Regions from separate parts of the Enterobacter sp. PL_is379 genome, predicted to be linked through region 1. Evidence: predicted binding sites of a transcription regulator. Region 1 holds the regulator's gene; each other region holds the start of a gene.
The links. Region 1 encodes PurR, which represses purine synthesis genes. Its sites were predicted from a motif close to CANGCAAACGTTTGCNTG; they were not measured.
Positions count from the first base shown of each region.

Region 2: raiA (ribosome-associated translation inhibitor RaiA) is a predicted target of PurR. The motif match lies at 3,515-3,532, and genes of this name have one in related genera.
Region 3: cvpA (colicin V production protein) is a predicted target of PurR. The motif match lies at 2,174-2,191, and genes of this name have one in related genera.

Region 1 covers NZ_JBVPGT010000028.1:87,540-93,908, forward strand. Annotated here, with positions in the region: gene AC0TOY_RS11185 (MFS transporter) at 1-737, opposite strand, end outside; gene cydH (cytochrome bd-I oxidase subunit CydH) at 901-990, opposite strand; gene purR (HTH-type transcriptional repressor PurR) at 1,288-2,313, shown strand; gene punR (DNA-binding transcriptional activator PunR) at 2,331-3,242, opposite strand; gene punC (purine nucleoside transporter PunC) at 3,357-4,556, shown strand; gene cfa (cyclopropane fatty acyl phospholipid synthase) at 4,855-6,003, shown strand; gene AC0TOY_RS11215 (riboflavin synthase subunit alpha) at 6,035-6,369, opposite strand, start outside.
Region 2 covers NZ_JBVPGT010000031.1:485,810-492,178, reverse strand. Annotated here, with positions in the region: gene clpB (ATP-dependent chaperone ClpB) at 1-654, opposite strand, end outside; gene yfiH (purine nucleoside phosphorylase YfiH) at 784-1,515, opposite strand; gene rluD (23S rRNA pseudouridine(1911/1915/1917) synthase RluD) at 1,512-2,492, opposite strand; gene bamD (outer membrane protein assembly factor BamD) at 2,624-3,361, shown strand; gene raiA (ribosome-associated translation inhibitor RaiA) at 3,630-3,971, shown strand; Phe leader region at 4,082-4,207, shown strand; gene pheL (pheA operon leader peptide PheL) at 4,083-4,130, shown strand; gene pheA (bifunctional chorismate mutase/prephenate dehydratase) at 4,238-5,398, shown strand; gene AC0TOY_RS18820 (SMP-30/gluconolactonase/LRE family protein) at 5,395-6,267, opposite strand; gene tyrA (bifunctional chorismate mutase/prephenate dehydrogenase) at 6,328-6,369, opposite strand, start outside.
Region 3 covers NZ_JBVPGT010000029.1:73,676-80,044, reverse strand. Annotated here, with positions in the region: gene folC (bifunctional tetrahydrofolate synthase/dihydrofolate synthase) at 55-1,323, shown strand; gene dedD (cell division protein DedD) at 1,313-2,017, shown strand; gene cvpA (colicin V production protein) at 2,247-2,735, shown strand; gene purF (amidophosphoribosyltransferase) at 2,769-4,286, shown strand; gene AC0TOY_RS12880 (UbiX family flavin prenyltransferase) at 4,376-4,945, shown strand; gene argT (lysine/arginine/ornithine ABC transporter substrate-binding protein ArgT) at 5,237-6,019, shown strand; gene hisJ (histidine ABC transporter substrate-binding protein HisJ) at 6,246-6,369, shown strand, end outside.

The DNA.
Region 1 (6,369 bases):
ATCAGCACCAGCATCGCGGTCACAAAGAGAGGCGTTGCGTGGGTGATGTCATGCAATACCGGTGAAATATAGGTGTAGAGGGTAAACATCGCCCCTGCCCCCAGCACGGTGGTGAGCAGCGCGGAGAGCACCTGCGGGCGCACCAGCACCGACAGCTCTCTGCGCACGTCAGGACGTTCACCCGCGCTGCCTTTCGGCAGGGAGAAGAACAGCGCCACCATCGCGACCACGCCCAGCCCGGCCGTCGCCAGGAATGACATCCGCCAGCCGATCGCTTCCCCCAGCCAGGTTGCCGCAGGCACCCCGCCGATGTTGGCAATCGTTAGCCCCATAAACATGGTTGCTACGGCGCTGGCCTGCTTATGTTTTGGCACCACGCTGGCAGCCACGACCGATCCCAGCCCGAAGAACGCGCCGTGGTTAAGGCTGGTCAGAATACGCGACAGCATCAGCGTGGTGTAGTCCGGCGAAATGGCCGAAAGCACGTTGCCCAGGGTGAAAATCGCCATCAGGAAAATCAGCGCATTGCGGCGCGCGCGGTGCGAAAGGAGAAGCGTCATCAGCGGCGCCCCCACCATCACGCCGATAGCATAGGCGCTGATTAACATCCCTGCCGCAGGGATCGAGACGTCCACGCCGCGGGCGATGACGGGCAGTAACCCCATCGGGGAGAATTCAGTGGTGCCAATCCCAAAAGCGCCAATCGCCAGGGCCAGCAGGGGAAAATTGATTTTCATGCGTCAACTCCGGATGCCGTGTCATGTGGTGACACAGAACAAAGAAGCGGAAAGCATGACATCAATCACAAAAAATGAGAAGTTAACAAAATGGCAAAAGATTTTTGCCAGAGAAGTAACAATCGGGTCGATCGGGAGGGAGAAGGCTCTCCCTCCGCGTAAATCAGTGCAGCGCAGCCGTCAGACCGGCCGCGACAATCAGAGCCAGCACAATAACGGTGGTGAACAGCGAAAACTTCAGATCGGAACTCATCAATTTTTCTCCTTTTAATCCCCCCACGAAAAGTGAGCCTGCTCATTTTTGCATAATTTACGTCAAAAATCTTCCTGGATTTAGGCTGATAAACACTTTACCTCTTCCCCTTTTCATCAAGATAGGACAAAATTCCACGCTAAATTTATTAGCGTACCGGCCATTGACCCCCTCCTGACGTCCCGTGTCGTTTTCCCGGCGTGCCGCAATTCAAGATTGCGTGATAAGGGTGAGAGAAGGCAAACGTTTACCTTCAAGTTTTTCAGGAGTTTAGGATATGGTCTGGAGTGACATTTAATGGCAACAATTAAAGACGTAGCAAAACGCGCAAACGTTTCCACTACAACCGTATCACATGTAATTAACAAAACCCGCTTTGTGGCGGAAGAGACGCGCAACGCCGTCTGGGCAGCGATCAAAGAGCTGCACTATTCGCCAAGTGCGGTTGCGCGCAGCCTCAAGGTTAATCACACCAAGTCCATTGGATTGCTGGCCACCAGCAGTGAAGCGGCCTATTTTGCCGAGATCATTGAAGCGGTTGAGAAAAACTGCTTCCAGAAAGGTTATACCCTGATTCTGGGCAACGCGTGGAACAGCATTGAAAAACAGCGCGCCTATCTGTCGATGATGGCGCAAAAGCGCGTTGATGGCCTGCTGGTAATGTGTTCCGAGTACCCGGAATCCGTGCTGTCGATGCTCGAAGAGTATCGCCATATTCCTATGGTGGTCATGGACTGGGGTGAAGCGCGCGCGGATTTCACTGATTCCGTTATCGATAATGCCTTCGAAGGCGGCTATATGGCCGGTCGTTATCTGATCGAACGCGGTCACCGCGAGATTGGCGTGATCCCCGGTCCGCTGGAGCGCAACACCGGCGCGGGCCGTCTGGCCGGTTTTATGAAAGCGATGGAAGAAGCGCTGATCAACGTGCCGGAAAACTGGATTGTGCAGGGTGACTTTGAGCCGGAGTCGGGCTACCGCGCAATGCAGCAGATCGTCTCCCAGCCACACCGTCCGACCGCCGTTTTCTGCGGGGGTGACATCATGGCAATGGGCGCGCTCTGCGCTGCCGACGAACTGGGTCTGCGTGTACCGCAGGATATTTCCGTGATCGGGTATGACAACGTGCGTAACGCGCGTTTCTTCACGCCAGCGTTAACCACCATTCACCAGCCGAAAGATTCGCTGGGCGAAACGGCCTTCAATATGCTGATGGACAGGATCGTCAACAAACGTGAAGAGTCGCAGTCCATTGAAGTTCACCCGCGTCTTATCGAACGCCGTTCCGTTGCGGACGGTCCGTTCCGCGATTACCGTCGTTAATCGCTTTACGGGGCCAGCTACGCTGGCTCCCGTAACCATTCCCGGTTTAGCGTTTCGCTGTCTCCCAGATAATCCAGCAGCCAGGCCATCGCAGGCGAGACATCACTTTGCTGCCAGGTCAGGCAGCAGGCCGCATCCGGGAACGGATTCTCCAGCGTCAGCTCAACCCACTCTCCGGTATCGATGCGCGGACGCGCGAAATGAACGGGCACCATCGCGACGCACAGTCCGGCGCTGAGGCACGTCGCCGACGATTCCCAGTCAGGGGCCACCACCCGCCGCTGGTTGTCCAGAAGCCAGGTGATACGCTTGGGCAATGAACGGGAGGTATCCTCCAGCACCAGCGACGGCCAGTTGCGCAGCGTATCATCGCTGAGCGGCCCCTCCATCGCCGCCAGCGGATGATCGCTTGCCACCACGCACTTCCAGCTCAGCATCCCCATATCGCGAAAGGCGTAACGTCCCCCGACCGGGATCGCCTGCGTGGCCCCGATTGCCATCTCTGCCCTGCCGTCCGCCAGCGCATCCCAGACGCCGTTGAACACCTCCTGCGAGACCCGCAGCTCGACATCTGAAAAATGACGATAGAAATCGACGATCATCTGCCGGGTACGTTCCGGCTTAACGATGTTATCCACCGCGATGGAAAGATGCCCCCGCCAGCCGTTAGCGATCTGCTGACACTGTTCGCGGGTGATCTGCATTTTTTTGATAACAGAACGCCCTTCCTTCAAAAACCACGCCCCTGCGGGCGTTAATTCCACATCACGATGGCGCCGCTCAAACAGCGGAACCGCCAGCCACTCCTCCAGCTGACGCACCGTGTAGCTGATGGCCGAAGGGACGCGGTGCAGCTCCTGCGCTGCACCGCTAAAGCTGCCGTTACGCGCGACAGCATCGACCACTTCAAGAGAATAATCTGACCACATTTTCTGCCTGCAAAAAATTTGAATGCACCCGCCAAATATTAGCGTTTCACAAGCGGCTTTGCACTCCCTACACTCTGCGCCAACGTACACCTGCCTCCTCAGGAGAATAAGAGAATGCAACCCAGGAAAGGATTTTTAGTCTGGCTCGGCGGCTTAAGCGTGCTGGGCTTTTTGGCCACCGACATGTACCTGCCCGCGTTTGCCGCGATGCAGGAAGACCTGCAAACCCCTGCGGCGGCCATCAGCGCCAGCCTGAGCCTGTTCCTTGCCGGTTTTGCTTTCGCGCAGCTGCTGTGGGGACCGCTCTCGGATCGCTTTGGTCGTAAACCGGTACTGCTGCTGGGTCTGGCCATTTTTGCCGTGGGCTGCCTGGGGATGCTGTGGGTGCGCGATGCCACCTGGCTGCTGGTGCTGCGCTTTATTCAGGCCGTGGGCGTCTGTGCTGCGGCGGTGACCTGGCAGGCGCTGGTGACCGACTACTATCCGGCTAACCGCACAAACCGTATTTTCGCCACCATTATGCCGCTGGTGGGTCTTTCCCCTGCCCTGGCTCCGCTGCTGGGCAGCTGGATCCTCGCGCACTTTGACTGGCAGGCCATTTTTGCCACGCTGTTTGCCATCACGCTGGTGCTGATGCTGCCGGCGTTTGCCCTTAAGCCCGCGCATAAAAAAGAGGCGCATGCGGATGCGAAGCCGATTACCTTCACCTCCCTGCTGAGCGCCAAGGCGTATCGCGGGAATGTCCTGATTTATGCCGCCTGTTCGGCCAGCTTCTTCGCGTGGCTCACCGGTTCGCCGTTTATTCTGCACGATATGGGCTACAGCCCGGCGGCCATCGGTCTGAGCTATGTTCCGCAGACCATCGCGTTCCTGGTGGGCGGGTACGGCTGCCGCGCGGCGCTGCAAAAATGGGAAGGTCAGCAGATGCTGCCATGGCTGCTGGTGCTGTATGCGCTGAGCGTCATCGGTACCTGGGCCGTCGGGTTTATTCCGGGCGCGGGCCTGGCTGAAATTTTGATTCCCTTCTGCGTGATGGCCGTGGCGAACGGGGCGATTTACCCGATCGTGGTGGCACAGGCGTTGCGTCCGTTCCCGCAGGCGACAGGCCGCGCCGCCGCGCTGCAAAATACCCTGCAGCTGGGTCTGTGCTTCCTGGCAAGTCTGGTGGTCTCGGCGCTGATTGCGACGCCACTGTTAACCACCACCAGCGTGATGCTGGTCACCGTTGCGCTGGCGGTGATGGGCTATCGCATGCAGGCCTCCGCGCAGCGTGAGCAGGATAGCGGCGCTCAGGTGGAAACCTCGCATGCCTGATTGCGCCAGAAATCATGTTACATTTCAGTGATTAGGTTGCTAACAATTTTCTATTGAATCACCAAATTTTGAGGCCTATACTAAATTTGGTTCGATTAAATACGATAAATATTAAGTGTTAACGGGAGCCGGAGTGCTCCCGTTTTACCATGGAAGGCATTTCGGCAAGGGTTATCTCCCTTCCTCTGTTCTACGTCGGATATTAGCCTCGCGGTATTTACCGTGAGATTTCTCACAAACCAAAAAAAGCGTCTACGCTGTTTGAAGGTTCTGATCACATCAGGGTGATGGAGAAGCTATGAGTTCATCGTGTATAGAAGAAGTCAGCGTTCCGGACGATAACTGGTCCCGGATCGTCAGTGAACTGTTAGGTCGAGCAGGCATCACTATCAATGGATCATCGCCATCCGATCCTCAGGTTAAACATCCCGACTTTTTTAAACGCGTATTGCGGGAGGGATCGTTAGGCCTGGGAGAAAGTTATATGGACGGCTGGTGGGAGTGCGAACGTCTGGATACCTTTTTTGCCAGCGTGCTGCGTGCCGGTCTGGAAAACCAACTCCCGCGCAATCTGAAAGACACCCTGCGCGTCGCCTCTGCCCGACTGTTCAATCTGCAAAGTAAAAAACGCGCGTGGATCGTCGGCAAAGAGCATTACGATCTCGGCAATGACCTGTTCAGCCGTATGCTGGACCCGTTCATGCAGTACTCCTGCGCCTACTGGAAAGACGCGTCGACGCTTGAGGAAGCGCAGCAGGCAAAGCTGCGTCTGATTAGCGAGAAGCTGCAGCTACAGCCCGGCATGCGCGTGCTGGATATCGGCTGCGGCTGGGGTGGGCTGGCGTATTTTATGGCGAAGCACTATGGCGTCAGCGTAGTGGGCGTCACGATTTCAGCGGAACAGCAAAAAATGGCGCGAGAGCGCTGTCAGGGTCTTGATGTGGATATCCGGCTGCAGGACTACCGTGACCTGAACGAGCAGTTCGACCGGATCGTTTCCGTCGGCATGTTCGAGCACGTGGGGCCAAAAAACTACGATACCTACTTTGAGGTGGTGGATCGTAATCTGAAACCGGACGGGCTCTTCCTGCTGCACACCATCGGCTCTAAGCGGACCGACAATAACGTTGACCCGTGGATCAATAAATACATCTTTCCGAATGGCTGTTTACCGTCCGTTCGCCAGATCGCCAACGCCAGTGAATCCCATTTCGTGATGGAAGACTGGCATAACTTTGGCGCGGACTACGACACCACCTTAATGGCGTGGCATGAACGTTTCCAGAAAGCCTGGCCCGAGATTGCGGACAACTATTCAGAACGATTCAAACGGATGTTTAGCTATTATCTGAATGCCTGCGCGGGGGCGTTTCGCGCACGGGATATTCAGCTCTGGCAGGTGGTATTCAGCCGAGGGATTGAACACGGACTGCGTGTCGCACGCTAAAAAAATAACCCCGGCTATCCGGGGTTATTTTTTATTCTTCTTCTGCGGTCTTTATCATTGCGGCTTCTTTTGCTGCCAGCACGCGCTCCACCGTATCCACCACCGCCTGGGTTTGCGGATCGATTTCGATATTCACACGATGCCCCAGTTTTTTGGTGCCCAGCGTGGTGCGCTGCAGCGTTTCAGGAATTAAATGCACGCAAAAACGCGTTGGCGTCACTTCTCCCACGGTCAGGCTAATCCCATCGATGCCAATAAATCCTTTATAGAGGATGTATTTCATTAATGACGGGTCCTGCATTTTAAACCAGATTTGACGGTTATTTTCCGAGGTCACGATTTTCGCCACTTCGGCAGTGGTCATGA
Region 2 (6,369 bases), on a different contig from region 1:
CCCTTCAACAATGGCGGTTTTACCGACACCCGGTTCACCAATCAGCACCGGGTTGTTCTTGGTACGACGCTGCAGTACCTGAATGGTACGGCGGATTTCTTCATCACGGCCGATAACCGGGTCAAGTTTGCCCTGTTCAGCACGCTCGGTCAGATCGACCGTAAATTTCTTCAAAGCCTGACGTTGGTCTTCGGCTCCCTGATCGTTCACGCTTTCACCTCCGCGCATTTTCTCAATCGCCTGAGTCACATTGGCGGTGGTCGCACCGGCAGATTTCAGCAGGTCGGTCAAGGTACCGCGTGATTCAAGCGCCGCCAGAACAAATAGCTCTGACGAAATAAAGTTGTCCCCACGTTTTTGCGCCAGCTTGTCGCAAAGGTTCAGCACGCGTACCAGATCCTGCGACGGCTGAACGTCGCCGCCGGTCCCTTCGACCTGCGGCAAACGGCTCAGCGCCTGATCGATAGCGGTGCGTAACTGGCCAGCATTAATGCCAGCGGACGTTAATAAAGGACGTACCGATCCCCCTTCCTGATTCAGCAAGGCGCTCATTAAATGAAGAGGTTCGATAAATTGGTTGTCGTGCCCCAGTGCGAGGGACTGGGCATCGGCGAGAGCAAGCTGGAATTTATTAGTAAGACGATCCAGACGCATAACTCCTCCCATAACAGGTCAAATTTGCTACTGGAGATTAAATGAGGTCATCCCTCAATTATTCAAGGTTAATGACCTGAATTATGTGAAAAGAAAACGGCACGTACCGGATCGTCTTGATTCTTTAGGTTATATCAGCCAAATAAAACTTGCCATACGACCAGTGGTCTTGTCGCGGCGATAAGAGAAAAAATCACCCTTTTCGGTGAATGTGCAGCGATCGCCGCCGGAGATCTGCGTTACGCCCACGTTATTCAAACGCTGACGCGCAAGCTGGTAAATATCGGCCAGATATTTATCTCCAGAGGGCAGGAAGGAGTCCACCGCTTGCGGATCTTTATCCATAAAGGCGTCGCGGACCTCTGGGCCCACTTCAAAAGCGCGAGGACCAATGGCCGGGCCAAGCCAGGCCATAATATTGGCGGGCTCATCCTTAAAACAGGCGACGGTTTCTTCCAGCACGCCTTCACACAGTCCACGCCAGCCCGCGTGTGCTGCAGCCACCTCGGTACCTGCACGGTTGCAGAACAGCACTGGCAGACAATCGGCGGTCATTACGGCACAAACGGTTCCCGGAGTATTGCTGTAAGAGGCATCAGCGCGTTTAGAAGCATAGGGTTCTCCCGTCAACTTCAGCACCGCCTTGCCGTGAACCTGTTCCAGCCAGACCGGCTTCGACGGCAAGTTCCCCGCAGCAAACAGACGCCTGCGGTTCTCTTCCACGTGTTCCAGGTTGTCACCACAGTGCGCACCGAGGTTCAATGACTCCCACGCGCCCTGGCTAACACCGCCAGTGCGGGTTGAACTGCAGGCAGCCACGCCAGCAGGCAATGGCCACTCCGGGACAATCAGTTTGGTCATAACCAGTCCACTTGATCCTTATGTTCTTCGAAATCAGCACGCATGGCGTCAATAAGATCCACCATATCCTGAGGGATAGGCGCATGCCACTCCATCTGAATGCCGGTGATAGGATGGTAAAGACGCAGCATCGTCGCGTGCAGCGCCTGACGATCGAATTTACGCAATACGCTGATGAACTCATCCGATGCGCCTTTAGGCGGACGCGGACGGCCACCGTAGACCTGATCGCCCACCAGCGGATGGGTAATGTGGGCCATATGCACACGGATCTGGTGAGTACGCCCGGTTTCCAGACGCAGACGCAGGCGCGTATGAATACGGAAGTGTTCCATAATGCGATAGTGCGTCACCGCCGGTTTACCCATCGGATGCACCGACATATGGGTACGCTTGGTTGGGTGACGGCTGATAGGCTCCTCCACCGTTCCGCCAGAGGTCATATGCCCAATGGCTACCGCTTCATACTCACGGGTGATTTCGCGCAGCTGCAGCGACTCCACCAGACGTGTCTGAGCAGGAACGGTCTTCGCCACCACCATCAAACCCGTGGTGTCTTTATCCAGACGGTGCACGATGCCCGCGCGCGGGACATCCGCGATCGGTGGATAGTAATGGAGAAGTGCGTTAAGTACCGTACCGTCAGAGTTCCCCGCGCCCGGATGAACAACCAGGTCGCGCGGCTTGTTGATCACCAGAATGTCATCATCTTCATAGACGATGTCCAGTGGGATATCCTGCGGCTCGAAGCGGATTTCCTCTTCGATTTCAGCATTGATGGCGACAGCTTCCCCACCTAACACTTTCTCTTTTGGTTTGTCCCAGATCTTGCCGTTTACCAGCACGCGCTGGTCAAGGATCCATTCTTTTATGCGTGAACGCGAATAATCAGGGAACAATTCGGCCAAAGCCTGATCTAAGCGTTGACCGAGCTGATTTTCGGAGACTGTTGCGGTGAGTTCTACTCGTTGTGCCATAAACTGCTTCTTCGTTTAACGTTGGGTTTTACGGCTTTGCCGTTTAATATAGTGTGCTATTGTAGCTGGTCTTAATCGGGAGCAGGAACAGAGTTTCTCCCGGACAAACATTTGAGGAAAGTCAAAACGTCATGACGCGCATGAAATATCTGGTGGCAGCGGCCACGTTGAGCCTGGCTTTGGTGGGCTGCTCCGGTTCAAATGAACAGGTCCCTGACAATCCGCCGAATGAAATCTATGCGACTGCACAACAAAAGTTGCAGGACGGTAACTGGAAACAGGCGATAACGCAACTGGAAGCGTTGGATAATCGCTATCCATTTGGTCCGTATTCGCAGCAGGTACAGTTAGATCTCATCTACGCATACTATAAAAATGCCGATCTGCCGCTGGCTCAGGCAACCATCGATCGTTTCATGCGTCTGAACCCGACTCATCCTAACATCGACTACGTGATGTACATGCGCGGCCTCACCAACATGGCGCTGGACGACAGTGCGCTGCAGGGCTTCTTCGGCGTGGATCGTTCCGACCGTGACCCGCAGCATGCGCGTGATGCCTTCAATGACTTCTCCAAACTGGTGCGCGGCTATCCGAACAGTCAGTACGTGACCGACGCCACCAAGCGTCTGGTGTTCCTGAAAGATCGTCTGGCGAAATATGAATACTCCGTGGCGGAATACTATACCCGCCGTGGCGCATGGGTTGCCGTGGTTAACCGCGTAGAAGGTATGCTGCGAGATTATCCGGATACTCAGGCAACGCGCGACGGCCTGAAGCTGATGGAAAATGCTTACCGTCAGATGCAGATGACCGCTCAGGCTGAAAAAGTGGCGAAAATCATCGCCGCGAACAGCAGCAACACCTGATTTTGCCTCAATGCAAAACGGCAGCCCGAAGGCTGCCGTTTTTTTATTCGTTTCTGAGCGTCGCTGAAGCGCGTTAGCCTCAACACATCCTGTCAACTATGGCCCCAATTTATGCCTTCTACAAGGTAAATCTCACCTCTTCCTGCCCTGCCTCACAAAAAAGATTCCCTGACAAAAACCGACAAAATAACGTGATCTAAATCACACATTTTGACATTAGGTCGGGTATGCTGGAATCACCAAGACGGAAAGACAAGAGGTAAAATTTATGACAATGAACATTACCAGTAAACAAATGGAAATTACTCCGGCAATTCGCCAGCACGTCGCAGACCGTCTCGCCAAACTGGATAAATGGCAAACACATTTGATTAATCCACATATCATCCTGTCCAAGGAGCCGCAGGGTTTCATCGCTGACGCAACTATCAATACTCCAAACGGCCATCTGGTCGCCAGCGCAAAACACGAGGATATGTACACCGCTATTAACGATTTGATCAACAAGCTGGAACGGCAGCTCAATAAAGTGCAACACAAAGGTGAAGCCCGTCGCGCCACAACGTCGGTGAAAGACGCCAGCTTCGCGGAAGAAGTTGAAGAAGAGTAATCCTTTAAATTGAGTGTACCGCCAACGCGCCTTCGGGCGCGTTTTTTGTTTTTTATTGACAGGGTGAAAACAGTACGGGTACTTTAACGGTATCACTCACAGGATGACTTTATGAAACTTACGCCGTTCTTCTTCGCATTCTTTTTTACCTTCCCCTGAACGGGAGGCGTTTCGTCGTGTGATAAAGAATGCGAAGACGAACAACAAGGCCTCCCACACCGGGGGGCCTTTTTTATTGATAACGATAAAATGAGACAGGCAACACTATGACACCGGAAAACCCGTTACTGGATCTGCGCGTAAAAATCAGCGCGCTGGATGAGAAACTGCTGGCGCTGCTGGCCGAACGCCGTACTCTTGCCGTTGAAGTGGGCAAAGCCAAACTGGACTCCCATCGCCCGGTTCGTGATATCGACCGCGAGCGGGATCTGCTGGAGCGTCTGATCCAACTCGGTAAAGCGCATCATCTCGATGCCCACTACATCACCCGGTTGTTCCAGCTCATCATCGAAGACTCCGTTCTGACCCAGCAAGCGCTACTCCAGCAGCATCTCAATAAGACCAATCCGCACTCTGCGCGTATCGCTTTCCTCGGGCCAAAGGGCTCCTATTCTCACCTGGCCGCACGTCAGTATGCCGCACGCCATTTCGAAGAGTTTATTGAAAGCGGCTGCGCGAAGTTTGCCGACATTTTTAACCAGGTCGAGACCGGCCAGGCGGATTACGCCGTGGTGCCGATTGAAAACACCAGCTCCGGCGCCATCAACGATGTCTACGACTTGCTGCAGCACACCAGCCTGTCGCTGGTCGGCGAGCTGACGATCCCTATCGATCACTGCGTGCTGGTCTCCGGCTCAACGGACCTGAACACGATCGAAACGGTCTACAGCCACCCGCAGCCGTTTCAGCAGTGCAGCCAGTTCCTGAACCGCTATCCGAACTGGAAAATTGAGTACACCGAAAGCACCTCGGCGGCGATGGAAAAAGTCGCCCAGGCGAACTCTCCCACCGTCGCGGCGCTCGGCAGCGAAGCGGGCGGCGCGCTGTATGGTTTACAGGTGCTGGAACGCAACCTGGCAAACCAGACGCAAAACATTACCCGCTTCGTGGTGCTGGCCCGCAAGGCAATCAATGTGTCTGACCAGGTACCGGCCAAAACCACGCTGCTGATGGCCACCGGCCAACAGGCCGGTGCGCTGGTTGAAGCCCTGCTGGTACTGCGTAATCACAACCTGATCATGACCAGGCTGGAATCGCGCCCAATCCACGGTAACCCGTGGGAAGAGATGTTCTACCTCGATATCCAGGCCAACCTGGAATCTGCTTCCATGCAGAAAGCCCTGCGCGAGCTGGGCGAGATCACGCGTTCCATGAAGGTGCTGGGCTGCTATCCGAGCGAAAACGTCGTCCCGGTCGATCCGATCTAACGTTCGATAAAGCGGCTTTTCTTCATCCCTGCCACGCTCACCGGCAGGGTGAAGATAGCGCCGGAGAGAGGATATTTCGCCACCTCCTCCGCATCCATATTTTCCCGCGTGGTGGTAATAAACAGCGTTTTCATATCATCGCCGCCAAAGCAGACCATCGTCGGGCAACGTACCGGCATGCGGTATTCTTCCAGCAGCTCCCCTTGCGGTGAAAAACGCGCGATGCGCCAGCCGTCAAACAGCGCGCTCCAGTAGCAGCCTTCCACGTCCATCGCCGCGCCGTCCGGTATCCCCTCGCCCTCTTTAAACTGACGAAACACCTCTCGCTTACCCGGTTCGCCCTGCTCATCAAGCGGGGTACGGTAAATCACACCGTTTGGCGTGTCTGAGGTAAACATCCACTGCTTGTCCGGGCTAAACGCTAAGCCGTTATGCCCGTGGATATCGCACTGGATCACCTTCGGCGTCAGGTCGTTGTCGATGCGCATCAGCAGGGCGCCGTTGTAATCTCCCGGCCCCCAGAACGTGCCCGCATAGAACCGGCCCTGATGGTCGGTACCCCCATCGTTAAAACGCGCCAGCTGCGGGTTAGAGGGGTTGTCGCACACCTTGCGCTGCAGAAGGCCATGCTTATCGGCAAGCCAGATGCCATTGCGCATGGCGACGATAAACCCGCCGCGCTCGCGCAGCGCGAAACAGCCCACCTCCTCGTGGAAAGAAAGCACGGTGTGTTCCGCCGTCGGCAGATGGTAGCGGTGGATCTCCCCTTCAAGAATATCGGCCCAGTAGAGCGCGCGCTCTTCTACGCTCCACGTCGGGCATTCAGGCAAATGCCCGGTATAATTCAACAGCAGCTGCGGTTCGGCCATGACAGTTCCCCAAAATGAAAAAAGCCAGCAATGCTGGCTTTCAGTATATACATCATCGCATTACTGGCGACTGTCATTTGCCTGGCGCAACAGCGTCCGGCT
Region 3 (6,369 bases), on a different contig from region 1:
GGCCGGTTGGCGCTGCCCTTTTGCTTTCTAATCTGTTAATGACAACCGGGCATTATGGAAAATAAAAGCATTCCCCAAGCCACGTCGCCCCTGGCCGCGTGGCTTTCTTATCTGGAAAACCTGCACAGTAAAACCATCGATATGGGGCTTGAGCGCGTAAGCCAGGTCGCCGCGCGTCTTGATGTGCTCAAACCGGCACCTTTCGTGTTCACCGTCGCGGGGACCAACGGTAAAGGCACGACCTGCCGCACGCTGGAATCTGTCCTGATGGCCGCGGGTTACAAAGTTGGCGTGTACAGCTCGCCACACCTGGTCCGCTATACCGAGCGCGTTCGTGTGCAGAACCGCGAACTGCCGGAATCGGCGCATACGGCGTCGTTCGCGGAAATTGAAGCCGCACGAGGTGAGATCTCATTAACCTATTTTGAATACGGCACCCTGTCGGCGCTGTGGCTGTTCAAACAGGCGCAGTTGGATGTGGTGATTCTTGAGGTTGGCCTCGGCGGACGTCTTGATGCGACCAATATGGTGGATGCGGACGTGGCGGTGGTCACCAGCATCGCGCTGGACCATATCGACTGGCTGGGACCGGATCGTGAAAGCATTGGCCGCGAGAAGGCCGGTATTTTCCGCGCAAATAAGCCCGCGGTGGTTGGCGAGCCGGATATGCCGCATACCATTGCTGACGTGGCGAACGAGAAGGGCGCGCGTCTGCTGCGCCGCGACGTTGACTGGCAGTACGAGGTCCAGGATAACGGCTGGCGCTTTAGCGACGCGCAGGGCGCGCTCGACAACCTGCCGCCGCCGCAGGTACCGCAGCCGAACGCGGCAACCGCGCTGGCGGCACTGCGCGCCAGTGGCCTCACGGTCAGCGAGCAGGCGATCCGCGACGGCATTAAGAATGCGCTGTTGCCCGGGCGTTTCCAGATCGTCAGCGAATCACCGCGCCTGATTCTGGACGTGGCGCATAACCCCCATGCGGCGGCGTATCTCGCGGGACGTCTCAATTCGTTACCAAAAACCGGGCGCGTGCTGGCGGTTATCGGTATGCTTCATGATAAAGATATCGGCGGGACGCTGGCCTGCATGGAGAGTGTGGTCGATAGCTGGTATTGTGCTCCTCTGGAGGGGCCGCGCGGCGCGACGGCTGAGCAACTGATGGAACATCTCGGCAAAGGCGCAATCTACAGTAGCGTGGCTCAGGCCTGGCATGCCGCGATGGCGGATGCTAAACCAGAAGATACCGTGCTGGTGTGTGGGTCATTCCACACGGTGGCACATGTCATGGAAGTGATGGACGCGGGGAGAACCGGTGGCGAGTAAGTTTCAGAACCGTTTAACAGGAACCATTGTGCTGGTCGCGCTCGGGGTGATTATTCTCCCGGGTCTGCTCGACGGGCAGAAAAAGCATTATCAGGATGAGTTTGCCGCTATTCCGCTGGTGCCGAAGCCGGGTGACCGCGATGAGCCGGATATGCTGCCTGCGGCGACGCAGGCGCTGCCTGCTCAGCCGCCGGAAGGGGCGGCGGAAGAGGTGCGTGCAGGCGATGCCGCCGCACCATCGCTCGATCCGTCTCGCCTGGCGGCAGCGAGCAACAGCGATATCGATCCGGTGCCGGTCGAGCAGCCTAAACCGGTTGAAAAACCGAAGCCGGTTGAGAAGCCGCAGCCGCAGCCGAAACCGCAGCGGGATAAAGCCGCAGAACAGCTAGCCGCGGCGTCAGAGACACCTCCGCCAGCAAAACCGGCGCAGCAGGATGCCGCTGCCCCAACGGGTAAAGCCTACGTGGTGCAGCTTGGTGCGCTGAAAAACGCCGATAAGGTCAACGAGGTCGTGAGCAAACTGCGCAGTGCGGGATATCGTGTTTACACTTCACCTTCCACGCCGGTGCAGGGTAAAATTACCCGTATCCTCGTGGGGCCAGAAGCGTCCAAAGATAAGCTTAAAGGTTCGCTCGGTGAGCTGAAGCAGATCTCCGGCCTGAGCGGTGTGGTGATGGGCTACAGCGCGAACTGATAAGATCTTACCCATTCCCGGAATGGTTTGCTCCCTCTCCCTTGAGGGAGAGGGTTGGGGTGAGGGGGGAGCAGACGTCCACAGAGACGTCAAATGGACCGTGGCGTTGAACATTTTTTCAGCGCCTTTTTTATTTACGCGCGGGAAGGAAATCCCTACGCAAACGTTTTCTTTTTCTGTTAGAATTCGCCCCGAACTGGATGACAGGGCGTTAAATCGTGGGACACATATGGTCTGGATTGATTACGCCATCATTGCGGTGATTGGTTTTTCCTGTCTGGTTAGCCTGATCCGTGGCTTTGTTCGTGAAGCGTTATCGCTGGTGACATGGGGTTGTGCTTTCTTTGTTGCCAGTCATTACTACACTTACCTGTCTGTCTGGTTCACGGGCTTTGAAGATGAACTGGTCCGAAATGGAATCGCTATCGCGGTGCTGTTTATCGCAACGCTGATTGTCGGCGCTATCGTGAATTACGTGATAGGTCAGCTGGTCGAGAAAACCGGTCTGTCAGGAACGGACAGGGTGCTCGGGATCTGTTTCGGGGCATTACGAGGCGTGCTGATTGTGGCCGCGATCCTGTTCTTCCTGGATACCTTCACCGGGTTCTCCAAAAGCGAAGACTGGCAAAAATCGCAGCTCATTCCAGAGTTCAGCTTCATCATCAGATGGTTCTTTGACTATCTGCAAAGCTCGTCGAGTTTTTTGCCCAGGGCATAAACCCTGAGATGTGGCTTAACGAGGAAAAGACGAATGTGCGGTATTGTCGGTATCGCCGGTTTCATGCCGGTAAACCAGTCGATTTATGACGCGTTAACGGTGCTTCAGCACCGTGGGCAGGATGCTGCGGGTATCATCACCATTGATGCAAACAACTGCTTCCGTTTACGCAAGGCGAATGGCCTGGTAAACGATGTGTTTGAAGCCCGCCATATGCAGCGTCTGCAAGGTAATATGGGGATCGGTCACGTTCGTTATCCTACTGCTGGCAGTTCCAGCGCCTCTGAGGCACAGCCTTTCTACGTCAACTCACCGTATGGCATTACCCTTGCTCATAACGGCAACCTGACCAACGCGCATGAGCTGCGTAAAAAGCTGTTCGAAGAGAAACGTCGCCACATTAACACCACCTCTGATTCTGAAATCCTGCTCAATGTGTTCGCCAGCGAGCTGGATAACTTCCGTCACTATCCGCTGGAAGCAGACAACATTTTTGCCGCGATTGCCGCGACAAACCGTCAGATCCGCGGCGCGTACGCCTGCGTTGCGATGATCATCGGTCACGGTATGGTCGCCTTCCGCGATCCTAACGGCATTCGTCCGCTGGTGCTCGGTAAGCGCGACCTCGGCGATGGCCGTACTGAATATATGGTTGCCTCTGAGAGCGTGGCGCTGGATACCCTGGGCTTCGAATTCCTGCGCGACGTTGCGCCGGGCGAAGCGGTCTACATCACCGAGAAGGGCCAGCTGTTTACCCGCCAGTGTGCCGACAACCCGGTCAGCAACCCGTGCCTGTTTGAATACGTTTACTTTGCCCGTCCGGATTCCTTCATCGACAAGATTTCCGTCTACAGCGCGCGCGTCAACATGGGCACCAAGCTGGGCGAGAAGATTGCCCGCGAGTGGGACGATCTCGACATTGACGTGGTGATTCCTATCCCGGAGACCTCCTGCGATATCGCGCTGGAGATCGCCCGCATTCTGGACAAGCCATACCGTCAGGGCTTCGTGAAGAACCGCTACGTTGGCCGCACCTTTATCATGCCGGGTCAGCACCTGCGTCGTAAGTCCGTGCGCCGCAAGCTGAACGCCAACCGCGCGGAATTCCGCGACAAGAACGTTCTGCTGGTGGATGACTCCATCGTTCGCGGCACCACCTCTGAGCAGATTATCGAGATGGCGCGCGAAGCGGGTGCGAAGAAAGTCTATCTGGCCTCTGCTGCGCCGGAGATTCGCTTCCCGAACGTGTACGGCATCGATATGCCAACCGCCAACGAGCTGATCGCTCACGGCCGTGAAGTGGATGAAATTCGCCAGATCATCGGTGCCGACGGCCTGATTTTCCAGGATCTGAACGATCTCATCGACGCGGTGCGTGCCGAGAACCCGGAAATTCAGCAGTTTGAATGCTCCGTGTTCAACGGTATTTACGTGACCAAAGACGTTGACCAGCAGTACCTCGACTATCTTGATTCGCTGCGCAACGACGATGCGAAAGCCGTCCAGATGCAGAACGATCTCGAAAGTTTAGAGATGCACAACGAAGGTTGATGCTCCGGCAGGTGAGGGCGAATGTCCTCACTTGCAACTCCCCGCAAAATCCTGCACAGTCTGCCCTGAAATCAGTAAGGGCGAAAATCATGAAACGACTCATTGTTGGGCTCAGCGGCGCCAGCGGCGCGATTTACGGCGTACGTCTGTTACAGGTTCTGCGTAACGTGGCGGAAGTCGAGACCCATCTGGTGATGAGCCAGGCGGCGCGTCAGACCCTCTCTCTGGAAACCGATCTCTCCCTGCGCGATGTTCAGGCACTGGCGGACGTGGTTCACGATGCCCGTGATATCGCCGCCAGCATCTCCTCAGGCTCGTTTAAAACGGCTGGCATGGTTATCCTGCCCTGTTCCATTAAAACGCTCTCCGGCATTGTGAACAGCTATACCGACACCCTGGTAACGCGCGCGGCGGATGTGGTGCTGAAGGAGCGTCGTCCTCTGGTGCTCTGCGTGCGGGAAACGCCGCTGCACCTCGGGCATCTGCGCTTAATGACGCAGGCTGCGGAGCTGGGAGCCATCATCATGCCGCCGGTACCGGCATTTTATCATCGCCCGACCTCGCTGGATGACGTGATTAATCAGACCGTTAACCGCGTGCTGGATCAGTTTGACATCGACCTGCCTGACGATCTCTTCACCCGCTGGCAGGGGGCCTGATTCTGTGCACAAACAGAGTGCATGAAAAGACAAGTTGCCCTGTTTCAGGGCAATTATGCAACGGCGATCATATCCTCGACATTTAATTCGTTTTTTCCCTTTTTCTCTCTCCGGTTCGTTCGGCAGACCTGCTATCTTTCACCATTAAGGCAGTATCGCAACGTTTTATTAACATATTTAACGTCGAAGTTTTGACCAGACGGCAATGTGGCATAAGACCTGCAAGATGAAGCCTGCAACACAACACACAACACAATACATAATAAAATCACGGTACTTGAGGGTAAATGTATGAAGAAGACGGTTCTGGCTCTGTCTTTGCTCGTGGGGTTAAGTGCGGCAGCAGGTAGCTACGCAGCGCTTCCACAGACGGTTCGTATCGGTACAGACGCAACCTACGCGCCATTCTCTTCCAAGGATGCGAAAGGCGATTTCGTGGGGTTTGATATCGATCTGGGAAATGAAATGTGCAAGCGCATTGCGGTGAAATGCACATGGGTGGGCAGCGACTTTGACGCGTTAATCCCGTCGCTGAAAGCCAAGAAAATCGACGCCATTATCTCTTCTCTCTCCATCACCGAAAAACGCCAGCAGGAGATTGCCTTCTCTGACAAGCTCTACGCCGCGGATTCTCGCCTGATTGCGCCGAAAGGCTCCCCGATTAAGCCAACCATCGACTCGCTGAAAGGCAAGCATGTTGGCGTGCTTCAGGGATCGACCCAGGAAGGTTATGCCAATGCCACCTGGCGTGAGAAGGGTGTCGACGTGGTGGCTTACCAGAACCAGGATCTGATCTACTCTGACCTGGCGGCAGGCCGTCTGGATGCGGCATTCCAGGATGAAGTCGCCGCGAGTGAAGGCTTCCTGAAACAGCCTGCGGGGAAAGACTACGCGTTTGCGGGCCCGTCGGTGAAAGACAAAAAATACTTTGGTGACGGCACCGGTATTGGCCTGCGTAAGGATGATACCGAGCTGAAAGCCGCCTTCGACAAAGCCTTTGCAGAGCTGCGTAAAGACGGTACTTACGACAAACTGGCGAAGAAATACTTCGACTTCAACGTATACGGTGAATAATACCTGACGCTAACGCACCGGAAAGGTGCGTTACGGGAACGGTTGACCCAATACGGTGCGCTCGTTGCACCGTATTGGATCGCTTTGTGCATACTTACGCATTTATAATGCAAAAATTCCCGCCTGAAGGGCATTAGTCTTTGCCTGTCAGAGGGAATTAATGGCACATTAGCACCACCCCGTCGTCGTAAAAATCCCGTATGAAGACAGTTTGTTGAGGACAAATATGAAAAAACTCGTGTTGTCACTATCTCTGGTGCTGGCCTTTTCCAGCGCTACCGCGGCATTCGCAGCCATTCCGCAGAAAATTCGGATCGGTACCGATCCCACCTATGCGCCGTTCGAATCGA